Regions from separate parts of the Pseudoalteromonas rubra genome, predicted to be linked through region 1. Evidence: predicted binding sites of a transcription regulator. Region 1 holds the regulator's gene; the other holds the start of a gene.
The links. The regulator FliA, encoded in region 1, starts transcription of late flagellar genes. The targets are predictions, from matches to a motif close to CTAAAGNTNNNNNNNNNNNNGCCGATA.
Positions count from the first base shown of each region.

Region 2: AT705_RS06735 (DUF3530 family protein) is a predicted target of FliA. The motif match lies at 2,054-2,080, and genes of this name have one in related genera.

Region 1 covers NZ_CP013611.1:4,388,248-4,396,110, reverse strand. Annotated here, with positions in the region: gene AT705_RS18855 (ParA family protein) at 1-170, opposite strand, end outside; gene AT705_RS18850 (protein-glutamate methylesterase/protein-glutamine glutaminase) at 224-1,381, opposite strand; gene AT705_RS18845 (chemotaxis protein CheA) at 1,462-3,690, opposite strand; gene AT705_RS18840 (protein phosphatase CheZ) at 3,706-4,476, opposite strand; gene cheY (chemotaxis response regulator CheY) at 4,496-4,879, opposite strand; gene AT705_RS18830 (RNA polymerase sigma factor FliA) at 4,923-5,657, opposite strand; gene AT705_RS18825 (MinD/ParA family ATP-binding protein) at 5,660-6,520, opposite strand; gene flhF (flagellar biosynthesis protein FlhF) at 6,513-7,863, opposite strand, start outside.
Region 2 covers NZ_CP013611.1:1,519,765-1,527,627, forward strand. Annotated here, with positions in the region: gene nhaD (sodium:proton antiporter NhaD) at 1-813, opposite strand, end outside; gene AT705_RS06730 (DUF368 domain-containing protein) at 1,036-1,989, opposite strand; gene AT705_RS06735 (DUF3530 family protein) at 2,112-2,972, shown strand; gene djlA (co-chaperone DjlA) at 2,991-3,860, opposite strand; gene murU (N-acetylmuramate alpha-1-phosphate uridylyltransferase MurU) at 3,850-4,527, opposite strand; gene AT705_RS06750 (aminoglycoside phosphotransferase family protein) at 4,524-5,555, opposite strand; gene lptD (LPS assembly protein LptD) at 5,653-7,863, shown strand, end outside.

The sequences.
Region 1 (7,863 bases):
ACTTCTAACTCTTCCGAGTCAATGCCAAAGTAGTATGTTAATGAGGCATGCGGATCTGTGTCTATCAATAATACACGTTTCCCCTGGAGCGCCAGGATCCCGCCGAGACTAACTGTGGTGGTGGTTTTACCCACCCCGCCTTTTTGGTTCGCTACCGTCCAGATTTTCACGTTATTTTTTTATTCCTTCGGCCAAACACAGATCGCATTCAGGCTAACATCAATTATGCACAGCCTATTTCTTTGTTTATTCTCAGTGCTACATCCTGCAAAGCGATATCTTCAGTTGAAATTCCCGCGCTTGCAACAGCTTGTGGCATGCCGTACACCACACAGGTTTTTTCATCCTGTGCCCAGATAGTCGCACCATTTTGTTTCAACATTCTGGCACCGTCTCGCCCATCCGCACCCATACCAGTCAGTATCACCGCGAGCACATCTCCGCTATATGCTTTGGCTGTACTGGCAAAAGTAACATCTACACTGGGTTTATAGGTAATACGAGGGCTGTCATCCTCAAACACTTTTAAGGTTTTGCTACCGCCCCTGGCTTCAACCAACATCTGCTGGCCCCCGGGTGCCAAATATGCAACACCTGGTTGCAAACGATCCCCTTGCTCTGCTTCTTTTACTTTGATTTTGCACAGACTATTCAAGCGTTGTGCAAATGCTGGCGTAAATGCTGCTGGCATGTGCTGGATCAGCAAGATAGGATGCGGAAAATTCGCAGGCAGCTGGGTTAAAATGGTTTGCAGTGCCACCGGGCCACCCGTCGATGTACCGATAGCAACGATTTGATACTTTTTTCCAGACGCTTTGAACGACGCACCTGAACTTGGAGTGTCAGGTGCAGAACGTGAAAATGTTCGATCAGGTTGTGCAATTGGCTTAGCCGCAGGACGCTGACCTGAAGATGCACTTGGCGCGCTGCGTGTCGGTGCTGGTGCTGGTGACGAGCCAATAGGCCGGGTGAAGCGACTCACACGACGCCGGCCAATTTCTTTGACCTTGTTCTGTAAAGAGCGGATAGCTTCTTCACTGTTACGGGCAATATCTTCAAACTTCTTCGGTAAGAAATCGACCGCACCGGCATCCAGCGCATCGAGTGTTGCGCTGGCACCTTCACGAGTTAATGACGAAAACATCAGGATCGGAGTGGGGGAACTCTGCATGATCTGCTTAACTGCGCTAATCCCATCCATTACTGGCATTTCCACATCCATAGTGATGACGTCTGGCCTCAGTTTAGCGGCTTTATCGACCGCTTCCTGACCATTCACAGCAAAGTCAATTACTTTGATTTCAGGATCTTTTTCTAGTATTTCACTCACTCGGCGACGAAAGAAGCTCGAGTCATCTACAACTAATACTTTAACTGCCATTGGCATTGCTCTTTTATTCGTTACAGATCCGAAAAGTGGTGTCAAAGACACCACTTTGTCGGTATAAATGCGCCGGGCAATTACTTGCCGGCGTAATATTTTAACATGCTGGGGACGTCCAGAATGAGCGCGATGCCACCATCAGATGTGATAGTCGCACCAGCCATACCCGGGGTACCTTGCAATAAGGCATCAAGCGGTTTAATTACCACTTCTTCCTGACCTATCAGAGAGTCAACCACAAAGCCTACTTGCTTAGTACCCATCTGAACGATTACCACATGCCCTTCTGCTTTTCTGGCGCCTCTGTCGGCACCTTTTACTAACCAGTGCTCCAGATAAAACAGTGGGATTGCTTTTTCACGCACTATGATAGTCAATTGACCATCAACCACGTTGGTCTTGGTCAAATCAAGGTGGAATATTTCACTAACCCCAGCCAGCGGCAGTGCAAATGTTTGCTGACCAATCATCACCATCAATGTTGGCAGAATGGCCAATGTCAGTGGTACTTTAATTTCCAGTATGGTACCCACACCCAGCTCTGACTGAATGTTCACGGAACCATTTAACTGGGTGATTTTAGTTTTGACCACATCCATACCAACACCTCGGCCTGAGATGTCAGAAATTTGTTCTTTTGTTGAGAAACCTGGTGCGAAGATCAGATTGTAGGCCTCATTATCTGACAAGCGACTTGCCTGGTCAGAATCGATAACCCCTTTGCTTATCGCAATCTTCTTCAATTTCTCTGGGTCCATACCTGCACCATCATCACGAATGGTCAGTAGAATATGATCACCCTCTTGAGAGGCTGATAAGGTCACAGTACCGGTTCTTGATTTACCTGCTGCTTCACGAACATCCGGCATTTCAATACCGTGATCCACTGAGTTACGAACCAAGTGAACCAAAGGATCCGCAAGTGCCTCTACCAGGTTTTTATCCAGATCGGTGTCTTCCCCTTCCAGTACCAGACTTATGTCTTTCTTGAGGCTACGAGCCAAGTCTCGAACCACCCGGGGGAAACGACCAAACACTTTCTTGATTGGCTGCATCCGGGTTTTCATAACCGCACCCTGAAGATCGGCGGTCACCACATCGAGATTGGAAATGGCTTTACCCATGGCTTCACTGTTAGAGTTATTAGCCAAGCTAACTAACCGGTTACGCACCAACACCAGCTCACCGACCATGTTCATGATCTCATCCAGGCGCTTAGTATCAACCCGAACGGTTGTTTCTGCCTGTGCTGCTGGTTTCTTAGCGGCGGCTTTATTATCGGCCGCAGGTTTACTCTCAGCTGCTGGTTTCGCAGGTGCCTTGGTAGCCGGTGCACTGGGTGCCTTAGCCACAGGTGCAGCTGGCTTAGGTTCAGGGGGCGCTTTGGGCGCTTCTTTCGGCGCTGCTACTTCCGCTTCCGTTGATTTTGGTGCTTGCCCTTTTCCGTGCAACTCATCCAGTAAAGCTTCAAATTCGTCATCATTGATTTCATCATCATCACCGCCAGATGCTTTCGGCGGCTCTGACGCAGCAGGTTGGGCCGGCGCCTTCGGCTGCTCAGCTGGCGCTTGCTCTGCGGTCGCACCAAATTTCCCAACTCCGTGCAACTCATCCAGCAAGCTGTCAAATTCATCATCGGTAATGTCGCCATCATCGCTGCTTGATGGAGCCGGTGTTGTACTTGTTGCGGCAGGTTCTTGCGATGCAACTGAGGGTCCATTACCTGAGCCATGTAATTCATCGAGCAAGCTCTCGAATTCTTCTTCAGAAATCTCGTCTATGCTGTCCGCGCTGTCACTTGCAGATTCATCAACGGGATCCGCAGGTGCGTCAAACAGCACATCATCCGCACTGGGTGTCGCCACAACCGGTTCAGGCTCTGCTACAGCAGGGGCAGTAATCACTTCGTCTGCTGATTCTGGCTGACTGAGCTGATGTAAAACTTCCAGTAAGTGTGGATCAGCGGGATCTGGTTGCTCTCTGTTTTGAATACACGAGAACATTTCATTGATGGTATCGAGTGATTGCAAAATCACATCCATCAATTCTGGTGTTACCTGACGCTGTCCCTGACGCAGGACATCAAACACGTTTTCCGCACCGTGACAAGCGTCTACCAACTCAGTCATGCTCAGGAAGCCTGCGCCCCCTTTAACGGTATGGAAACCACGGAAAATCGCATTTAACAGCTCTTTATCTTCCGGGTTGTTTTCTAGTTCGACAAGCTGCTCAGATAACAGTTCGAGTATTTCCCCAGCTTCAACAAGAAAGTCTTGTAAGATATCTTCATCGACTTCAAAGCTCATTCGCATACTCTCCTATTAGAAGCCCAAACTAGACAACAGGTCATCAACTTCATCCTGCCCAGATACGACATCATCTCGAGACTCAGCGTCCAAAATTGGACCCTCAGGACCTGATAACTCGTCAGTAACGGCGGGGGCTGTAGTTTGTGCCTGTGGCTGGGCTGCAGTTTGTTGACTTTCATCTGCGCTGCCGAATACGGTCAACAAGTGAATTAGGCTGTCTTCAACTTCACGAACCAACTCAATGACACGCCGGATAACCTGTCCGGTTAAATCTTGATAATCTTGTGCCATCAACACATTGGTCATCAGATTTTGTAATTCATCTGTACGGCCTTTTGACGACTGCATAAAACTGTCAAGATCGTGGCACAAGGATTTGAACTCTCCAAGCTGGATATCCCGGCTCATTAATCTGTCCCAGGTGGGCTTAATTTCAGAGAGTTCATCGGCTAGTTCTTGGGCTAAGGGAAGACTTGCTTCTACGGCATCCATGGTTTTATTGGCAGCGCTTTCGGTCATCTCCATGACGTAATTAAGGCGCTGCTTGGCATCTGGAATGGCTTCTGTCGTGAGATCAGCTAAACGGGTATCTAACTCAAAATTCTTCAACGATTCATGAAGTTGTCGAGTTAGCTTCCCCACTTCAGCAAAAAGCTCTGATTGTTCTTTATTGGTGGCCTCAATTAATATCTCATCAGCCTTTTCCTGCTCACCTTGTTCAAGGTATTCAACGAGCAGTTTAGCCTGTTCCAGAGTTATCTGTGGCACAGAAGATGTTGACATAAGCCTACCCTTATCAATACTAGCCTAAACGTTCGAACACTTTTTCTAGTTTGGTTTTCAGGGTGCCTGCCGTAAACGGCTTAACGATGTAACCATTAACTCCAGCCTGGGCAGCAGCAACGATTTGTTCTTTTTTCGCTTCCGCTGTAACCATGAGTACTGGGATGTGTTTAAGCTTATCATCAGCACGAATTGCACGAAGCAAATCGATACCTTGCATGCCTGGCATATTCCAGTCAGTTACGACGAAGTCGAATTCCTGATTTTGCAACATTGGAAGTGCCGTACTGCCATCATCAGCCTCTTGAACATTGGTAAAGCCTAAGTCTCTTAGCAGGTTTTTGATTATTCTTCTCATCGTAGAAAAATCATCAACCACGAGAATTTTCATGTTCTTATCCAAAACTTCCTCCGGTGAGGTTTGAACCTATATTGTAAAACTAACTCTAATTGATCCAGTCATTGATCTTCGCACGAAGCTTGATCATTGCTTGACCGTGAATCTGACTCACTCGAGATTCGCTGACCTCTAAGATCGCACCAATCTCTTTTAAATTCATCTCATCGTTATAATACAAAGACAACACCAAAGCATCGCGCTCAGGTAAAGTCTTGATCGCATTGACTAACGATTCGTTAAAGCGCTCATTTTTAACATTATTGAATGGTTTGTCTAGCGCAAAATCGTTGCCTGCGGGAGAAATTACGTCTTCATCTACCCCCAAGTCTTCGATGCCGATCACTTTACTTGCATTGACATCATGTAAAATATGATGGTACTCATCTAGCGTAATATCAAGTTTTTCAGCGATTTCAGTATCTTTTGGTTCCCGTCCAAGCTGTGCTTCTAGCTCAGCAATGGCCTCTGCAACCATGCGACCGTTTTTGTGTACCGAGCGGGGCGCCCAGTCACCACGGCGGATCTCGTCAATCATTGCGCCACGAATTCGAATTCCTGCAAAAGTTTCAAAGCTCGCCCCTTTGCTCGCGTCAAAATTTTTGCAGGCTTCTATCAGTCCAATCATACCTGACTGGACTAAATCATCGAGCTGAACACTGGCTGGTAATCTGGCTAACAAATGACAGGCCACCTTTTTCACTAAAGGCGTATGACGTTCCACCACCTTATGTAGGTGGTCTGTCGTTTTATATCCCGCCATGCGGTTGACCGGTGAAGCCATCTTTAACCGTTTACCAATTGCTCAATAAAGAATTCCAAATGACCTGAAGGTTGGTGGGGAATGGGCCACTTGACAGCTTTGCTTGCCAGGCCTCTAAATGCCACAGCAGCAGGTGAATTAGGATAAAGCTCAACGATGGTTTTTTGACGGCGTGAAGATTTACGCATATTTTCGTCGAATGGGATCGTTGCAACCAGCTCTAAAGCGACATCTAAAAATCGGTCTGTAACCTTGGACAGCTTAGCAAATAACTCCTGCCCTTCTCTTAAGCTGCGCACCATATTGGCCACAATTTTGAACTTGTAGACGCCATGTTCACGGCTTAATACTTTGATAAGCGCATATGCATCAGTAATAGAAGTCGGCTCGTCACACACTACAACCAGTACATCCTGTGCAGCACGAGAGAAACTCAGCACCATGTCTGAAATGCCAGCCGCCGTATCGACGATTAAAATATCAAACTCGCTGCTAAGCTCACTGAAGGCACGGATCAAGCCTGCGTGCTCGGCAGGCGTTAATTCGACCATATTTTGTGAGCCTGACGTTGCAGGCACGATACGGATCCCAGCCGGACCCTCTACCAAAATTTCGTCTAGCTCGCATTCGCCGGACAATACATGAGATAAATTTTTCTCAACCCTCAAACCTAGCATGACATCACAGTTAGCCAGACCTAAGTCAGCATCAAGCACCAAGACCCGATTACCCTGCTGTCCCAACGCGATGGCAGTGTTGAGGGATACATTGGTTTTACCTACTCCACCTTTACCACCAGTCACTGCGATTACTTTTACACTGTGGTTATTTTTTTGGTTCATTCTCCGCAGGCCACTTGCTTGATCTAAAACTGTATTAATCATACATTCCTACTGTCTGGGACGCCACTGGTACACGTCGCGAATGTTGTGCTTTTGTTCTCTTTAAATACAATTGCTCAGCCTTTTTGACTAACTTCTGAGCGTTTGCCACGCGAATGTCTTCAGGCACTCGCTGACCATTGGTAAGATACCCTATTGGCAGACGATTTTGAATCGCTATGCTAATTATCTCACCTAAACTTAGACTTTCATCAAGTTTTGTAAAAATACAACCACTTAAATTGACTTTTTTAAAGTGGTTTACGGTTTCTTGCAGTACATGCATCTGAGCAGTCGCACTTAATACCAGGTAGCTGCGAATGTCAACACGGCTACTGCGCATCAGGGTGTTTAGCTGCTCCGTCAAGCGTAAGTCACGCTGACTCATCCCCGCCGTGTCTATTAATATTAGACGCTTATTGCGTAAATGATAAAGAACCTCTGCAAGTTCATTGGCATCTTTTACTTGCTTAACAGGACAGCCAATGATCCGACCATAGGTTGCCAGTTGCTCGTAAGCACCGATACGATAGGTATCCGTTGTGATCAGTGCCACATTATCGGCACCATATTTCTGTGCGCCCAGCGCTGCCAATTTTGCAACTGTAGTGGTTTTACCAACTCCTGTTGGTCCGACCATGGCATATACACCGCCCTGACGCAGAATATCGTTGTTTGTTGTATGCATTTGATTGACAACCATATTCAGCAGTGCGTTCCACGCTTCTTTTCGAGAAACGTCATCAGGGATAAAACAAGCCATCTGCTCTGCGACTTCCGCACCAATTCCCATGCCTTTAAGACGCTCAACCAGACAAGCGCGGGTTGGATCACGACGTGCCATTTCCTGATTCATCAATCCAGATAACTGGAATTCAAGTAGCTGACGGATGGCGTTCATTTCATCACGCATGGAAGACATTTCATCGTCGTTGGTTTTTTTCTGTGCCGCAGGTTCGTCACCAAAGCCCTGATCAAGGTCATCTCCAAATTCCCAGGAAGTGGCTGCATCACGGCTATCAAAATCATGACTTTGTGCTTCATAACGCGGTTGACGCGCAGCCTGAGGCGCAGCTTTTGCTGGTGCTTCGTTACGTTGCTGAGCGCCAAACATGTCATCTGTGTTAATGCCAGACTGAGAAAACATAGAAGCAAGCTCGGGCGACTTAGGACGAGGGGCTTGGCGCTCAAGCAAGGCTTCAAGACTGTCTGCAACCTGCGCCTGCTTCTGAGGCTCTGCACGACGCGGTTGAGGACGAACCATTCTGGCAGGCTGACTGTAACTGTGCTGGGCACTTTGCCCAGGGGTTGCCTGACGAGGAGCAGCCTGCGCTGCGCTTTGCTGA
Region 2 (7,863 bases), 1.7 Mb from region 1:
GGTCACTAAAAACAACACCATGATGCGCCGCGCACCGCGCTTAAGCTCAATGTGCTCATCACTGGCCGCAGGCTTCTTATTCTTTACGAACAAGCTCATGATCACAGCGGGCACCAGGTAATTAGCCAGTGCCGGGAAAAACAAAGAGAAAAACTCGGCAAAATGCACGATACCGGCCTGCCACACCATCAGCGTGGTAATATCACCGAATGGGCTGAATGCCCCACCCGCGTTCGCCGCCACAACAATATTAATGCAGCTGAGGTTAATAAATTCTTTGTCACCCTGACCTACTTTCATGGCGACCGCACACATTAACAAGGCCGTCGTCAGATTATCCGCTATCGGCGAGATGACGAACGCCAGAAAGCCGCTGAGCCAAAACAAAGTTCTGAAGTTAAACCCACGACGTACCATCCATACCCGTAAAGCATCAAATAAGCGCCGCTCTTCCATGGCATTGATATAAGTCATCGCCACCAGCAAAAATAACATCAGCTCTGAAAACTCGAGTAAATTATGCCGAAAAGCATGCTCAGTCAGCTCAGGGATATCATGCATCACATAGTAGCCGCCGATCAGCATCCAGATCAGTCCGGCCGCCACCAGCACAGGTTTGGATTTACGCATGTGAAGCTTCTCTTCTAACATGACCAGAATATAAGCCAGTACAAAGATAGCGATACAGATCCAGCCAAGGGCGGCCGAGGTGAGATCGATGGGTGTTGCAACGTGGTTGGCCGCAGCCGATATCGCTATCGGGTGCCAAAGCATAAAGATTAAGGCGAGCAAAACGTAAAGCGAGTTTTTCATGTGTTATCAGGTCCGAAACAGGGTTAAAACGTGGTTAACTTGAGCGCGGCTACTTGATAGCACACTTTTCGCTCCGTCTGCATTCGACACAAGTCTAAGCCCACCGCCTTACTTAGAGTTGCTCTCCCCCGCCAGACAACAAAAAACGGGTGTGTGAACACTGTCACACACCCGTATGATAAGATGATGAAATTTTATCAGTTGACCACAGTTCAGTGCCAACTAAGCATCTTTACGGCTGATCCGCTCAATCATCAGGATCAGGGCTAAGCCCGCCAAAGCTAATAAAACGCAACTCATTACGTAAGGTTCCTGGCCGGATAAGCGAGCAAACTCTCCCGGCAACACATTTGCTTGCGTTAACGGCTTCTCTATCCCCTTGGAGTTAGTGTAAGTGGTTAACACTTGCTTCCAGGGCCACAATAAGTTCAGTGAACCCAGCAAGAATCCACACAGCAAAGCAAAGGTGACCTGCTCAAAGCGACTAAGTAACCATGACAACAGACGTGAAAATGCCATCAGGCCGACCACACATCCCCCCAAGAACAAAGCGATCAACATCACCTGCATCTCATTGACCGCACTGAGTACATGGCCATACATTCCCAGTAATAATAAGATAAAGCTACCGGAAATGCCGGGTAAAATCATGGCACAAATTGCGATTGCACCAGCGGCAAAATAATACCAGGTCTGGGGCACCGCTTCGGCAGGCGCCAAAGAGGTGATCATATAAGCAATGGCCGCACCTGCCAAGCACGCACTTATGGTTGGCAGGCCCCAGCGAGAGACTTGCTTGCCGACATGAATAAACGAGGCGATGATCAGGCCAAAAAAGAACGACCAAACAAACAGCTGATGATGCTCAAGTAAGTAAGTAATAAGTTTCGCCAAAGAAGCGGCACTGGTCAGCAAACCTGCAAATAACACCACCAAAAAAGTGCCGTCTATATGTTGCCACGCTGCCTTTAATCCATTGCTTCGGAGTGTTTTAATGGCGTCCAGATTGACACTTTTAATTGCCCCAAGCAGACGGGCATAAATACCGGTAATAAACGCAATGGTGCCACCGGACACACCCGGTACTACGTCGGCGGCGCCCATACCTGCCCCTTTAAAAAACAACCAGATAAAATCACGTTTGGTGTCAGTTTTATTGCTCAAAGCACTCTCCATCGATTTCTTCGGCACGAGTTTACCGAAATTTTGTGGCGCTGCACATAGTGGCAACCAGAATGTCCTCAAGCTTTGAGGTAATTTGCCGATACAAGGGCATTAGCAAGATAAGGTGCGCAAACATGCTTAATTATTCCCGGTTTTTTCTGACAGTCAGTCTGATGATAAACCTGGTCGTGATAACACCGACTCAGGCCGCCGAGCACCAGAGTCCGCCGAGTAAGTCCTCACAATTTGACAGCGATCTACGCTACTGGCTGAGCAGCGAAAAGCTACTAACGATTAAAGATGAAGAGCAGGAAATCTCAGTTTTATTCTCAGAATATATGGCCGCACCAAAACGTGGCATCATTGTTTTGTTGCCAGGGCTGGAGCAAAGCCAGCTCTACAACAATGGCTTAAGTTACTTACATCAGGCGCTAACAGATGATGGCTACGACACATATACTTTGCCGGTACCCGATCTCACAAGTAACGATGACCTTGCTACGGGTATCATTGACGGCCAGTCCAACGAAGTAAAAAGTTCGGCAATCCCAGTGCTCAGTGAACTGGCCCTGGACAATTATAAGGCCGCTTTGATTACAAGGTTTGAAGCCCTCTACAAAACGCTGGCGCTTCGTCAGCAGGAGCACATTGCCATAGTGGCATTTGGCAACAGTGCAGGTCTGTTTGCGGAGTATCTGGCCACTTTGCCCAGCGTTCGAGTCGATGCGCTGATCACCGTGAGCGCTCAGCTGGCCAATGCACAACGAAACAGCCATTTGCCAGCCAGTTTGTCACTGGTCGCGCCAGCCCTGCTGGATGTCTTTTACACGTTCGACAGCCCCCTGGTTCTGGAAACCATAGACGATCGTCGCCGCTGGGCCAGACGCAACAGCAAGCTCGATTATCGCCAAAGAGAGCTTTTTGGAGAGCAGCATCAGCCTTTACAACATCAACGACTACGTAAAGAATTAACCGGGTTTTTGCGCCGGCTTTAGTCTGAATTAGAGGCTGGCTTAACTGCTGCGTTTTTGTTTTAGCAGTTCATACGCGGACTGAATACTCTGGCTTTTTCGCTTGGCAATTTCCATCATGTGCTCGGGCAGGCCCTGAGATACCAACTTGTCAGGGTGATGCTGTGCCATCAGTTTGCGATATGCGCGTTTGATGTCCTTGTCCGATGCACCATCACTGAGACCCAATACCGCAAGCGCTTCGCTCCGCGATACGGCTGATGATTGAGGTTCACGTGCCGAATCACGCTGTTGTCTTTGCTGACTCCCACTCTGGCGTTGCTGTGATTGCCATTGAGCACGCTGCTGACGAAAACGGAACTCAGCCTGATAGCGCCGCAGCAAGAAATTAAATTGAGTCTGAGAAATCCCCAGATACTTGCTCACTTCGCGCAGCAGTGTCTGCTCCTGCTGTGATACATGGCCATCCGAAAACGCCATCTGAATTTGAATTTCCAGAAACAACTGCAATAAGTCATAACGCCTGGCAAAGGCTTCTCTGACTTCCCGTACCGCTTCTTTCACCGAAAAATCCGCTTCTTTGCCCGCTCTGAAGGCATGTTGTGCTTCGCGTCGATCATCACCTGCCAATGCCATTTCATCCATAAAAGCCGTTGCCGCGCGAATATGCACCTCGCTGACTCTGCCATTTGACTTTGCGATATGGCCCATTACAGAAAAGCAGCTGGAGAAAAACAGCGCCTGGCGTTCACTGAGGTCGTCACCATTTAAAAAGCCCTGGAATCCGCCCACTTTGTCAAAATCCTGTTTCAGGCTTTTGTCGAACAAATGACCCAGATAAAAGCCGAGAATAGCCCCCAGCCATTTGCCAAACATAAAACCAAAGCCAGCACCCAGTAATTTACCCCACATGTGTCTGCTCCACTGCACTGTTGATCTCAACTAACCGCTCAGGCGTGCCAATATCGTGCCATTGCCCCAAATACAGCTCCGTTGAAATCCCCCCTTGCGCCAGACCGGCTCTGAGCATAGGACCCAAAGCAACAAATTGTTCCTTCACTTGGTTAAAAAAGTTTTTGTGATACAAACCAATACCTGCAAACGTATAAGCCTGAGTAGAGGCACTCTGATGTGCCAGTGGGAAATCTCCGTCCGGGTTATGAGGTGGGTTTTCTACCAATACCAGGTGTGCTTCACCAGGTAACAGGTGCAAACGAGACAAGTCATGCACAGCATAATCCGTATAAATGTCGCCGTTGATCACAATAAAGGTGTCTGCATCATCACACAATAAAGGCAAAGCCCGGACGATACCACCTGCTGTTTCCAGCCCCCCTTCAGGTTCATCACTGTATTGAATAGACACACCAAACGCACTGCCATCAGCGAAGTAATCACGTATTTTTTCACCTTGCCAAGCCAGGTTAATGACGATGTCGGTGATGCCTGCATCTGCCAACCGTTTTATGTGGTATTCCAGTAAGGGCTTACCTGCAACCTCAAGCAAGGGCTTTGGCATAGTCGCCGTCAGCGGCATCATCCGCTTGCCTCGCCCTGCGGCCAAAATCATTGCTTTCATTTTTGTTGTTCCAGCTTAGCCTGTACCAAGGGTATTATCTCGGATTGCAAACTAGTTGCAAGCCATTGAAATGCCTCAACACACTTTGCTGTCTCATAAATGTACTGCAAAGTTGGCAGAATGTTATGTAAATAACCAGGCTTGCCATCTCGTAAATATAAACGCGCAAAGATCCCAGCCGCCTTGAGGTGGCGCTGTAACCCAGTCAGTGCCAGTTGCTCCTGGTATTTAGCAAAGTGACTATGCGGTGGCAGCAGCCCGGCTTCACGCAATACCTCAAAACTGTAACGTTGCAAATGGGCCAACTGCGCCTCAGGCAATCTGTAATAACAATCTTTAAGCAAGGATACCACGTCATACGTTACCGGACCCTGTACCGCATCCTGATAATCTATCACTACCCACTGGTGGTTGTGCCACATGAGGTTGCGACTGTGAAAATCCCGGTGCATAGTCACCTGCGTCTGTGCCAGCATATTACCGATCAGCGCCTGCTTCAGCTCGGTCCATTGTTGGCACCAGATCTTCACTGGTTCAAAACCCAACCAATTAGTGAGTAGCCACTCACTGAATATATCCAATTCCATTTCAATAAAAGCCGCATCATAGGGCTTCATATGTGGGCTAGCTGGCAGGCGGGCAATGTCAGGCAACATATCAATCAAGGATTCATAGTACCCCTGCACCTCAGACGCTGTAGTAAGCCGGTCGGCCAGATGCTCAGAGCCCAAATCTTCTAACAACACAAACCCAAGCGCACAATCTGCCGCAATAATATGTGGCACCCTAATTTTGCCCTGACTAAACATCGTGTTCAGCTCAACAAATGCCGTGACGTCTCCTACCTCAGGGGCCACATCAAGCAAAATAAACGACTGACTCTGGTGCGTAACACGAAAATAGCGACGAAAACTGGCGTCTCCGTCAAGGGCAGTTACCTGTTCCGGTAACGCATGATAATGATTGTGCAAAAAGGCCGCGCGGGCCTGCGCTCTTAGCGCAACCTCTGGTGACTGGCTTGGGGTCATTTTTCTTACTATTTCCTATTCTTAACTACTGTAATTAACACGCTTTTCATTTATCATGTCTGGCTTGAAAATGAATTTCGGCAAACAAGGTTGATAAATGAGCAAAGCTTGGGGCCTCTTCGTGCTTCCCCTAATCAGTACAGCGACTTTTGCTAATTCGAACATTGATGGCCTTCAGTGTAAAGACTACTTTCAGCCTAAAAACTGGCAACCCATCGCTGATTTGCCCAATGGCGCTATCGATATTCAGTCAGATAATGTTGAATTGCAGGGCGTCGACAGTGCTGAATTCAGTGGCAATGTCGTAATAAGCTCCAATATAATGAGCTTATCAGCTCAAGCTGCACTGATAGACAAACAGCAAGGGCTACTCAACGCCACTGGCCCACTCGTTTTTCAGGATAGATACACCCTGGTTAACAGTACCGGTATGTTTGCTAATCTCAAAGAGTACGAATTCAGCCTGCTCGGTGCAGATTATTGGCTGACTCAACAAAATGGCCATGGTAGCGCCGAAAAACTGCATGCCACCGCCAATCAGGTTGATTTGCTCAACTCCAGCTTTACCACATGTCCCGGAGAAACCCCATTCTGGTCAATTGAGGCCAGCAATATCGTCATGAATCGTGACAGTGGCTGGGGAGAAACGCACCATACTCTCCTTAAAATATTAGATACACCGGTTATCTATGTGCCCTATTTTACATTTCCCATTGATAATCGCCGTAAATCCGGCGTGCTCACGCCGACGATTAGCAGCTCCAGTCGTCGAGGGTTAGGGATTGCAGTGCCATACTATTTAAATCTGGCACCGAATTATGACGCAACTATCACACCGCGCTATATGTCTAAAAAAGGCACTCAGCTGATTTCGGAATTTCGTTACCTGACCAAACATCATCAGGGCCAGCTGGCCGTAGAGTTTCTGGAACAGGACGATTCTGCCAAACAACTTGATGAGCGGTATTTGGTCAACTGGACACAAAACAGCTATTTTGACGAAAACTGGCGCGCCAGTGTTGACATCACCAATGTCAGTGACGATGCCTATATTTCAGATTTAGACTCCCAATACGCCAATGAAACAGACACTCAGCTTTACCGTACCGGCCAGCTCAGCTATCTGGGAGAGGAATGGGCCGTTGACCTGAAGATCCAAAACTTCGAAGTTTTGGGTAACCATACAGAGTCCTATGCGGTATTGCCCCAACTCACTGTTAATCACGTGACACAAAACTATCAAGGGTTTAATTGGGGGCTCACGGGCCAAATCAGCCACTTTACAAACGATGAACTAACCGTTACAGACGCAACCCGAATTCACCTCGAGCCGAGTATGTCTTATGACTACAACGCCTATGCCTGGTCATTTGCATCTAACCTGAGCCTGATGCATACCTATTATGAGCAGGACGGAGATGAGGCGTTCTCACAATCTCAATATAAAAAGTCAGTTTCCCGTACGCTCCCTAAACTGCGCTTGCATGGTCAGCTAAACCTGGAACGACCAACTAACTTTATTTTGCAACAAGGTACGCAAACGCTGGAACCACAGATCCAGTATTTGTATACACCCAAAAAAGACCAATCCGGTATCGCATTGTATGACACCATCAAAATGCAGGACGACTTTTTTGGTCTGTTCCGCGAACAGCGCTTTTCTGGCGTTGACTTTATCGCACAGGCAAACCAATTTACACTGGGCGCAACGACCCGAATGTTCGACAGTAACAACAGCGAACGCTTTAACTTCAGCATGGGTCAGATCCTCTACCTGAGTGACTCAGCCAAGCCCACAGAACAATCTCTGGAAACCAATTTACTGACACAGGACAATCAGGAATTTGGCAGTAAAAACTACAATGCCTTGTTTGCAGCCGAAAGTATGCTGCACTGGCACCGTCGTTGGTACTTCTCAGCCGGTTTACAGTATGATGCCGATGAGAAAGAGCTGATCCAGTCTCACATGACACTCGATTATCGAGGCAGTAATAAAAAGCTCGTTCAATTGAACCATCACTACGCCAGTGATGTCTCAGGATACGAAATTGATCAAATCGGTCTGTTCAGTAGTTTACCCATTAACGAGAACTGGCAGCTGGTTGCCAGCTATCATCGTGATATGACGGCAAACCGCAGCGTTGAAGTATTTGCAGGTCTGCAATACGAATCATGCTGCTGGGCGGTGCGCATAACAGGTAAACGTCAAATACAAACTGACCTTAACCAAACGATTTCGCGTGATGACGCAATTTTTGACACAAGCTTTGGTATCAATTTTGTGTTAAAAGGGTTAGGCAGCAAATCA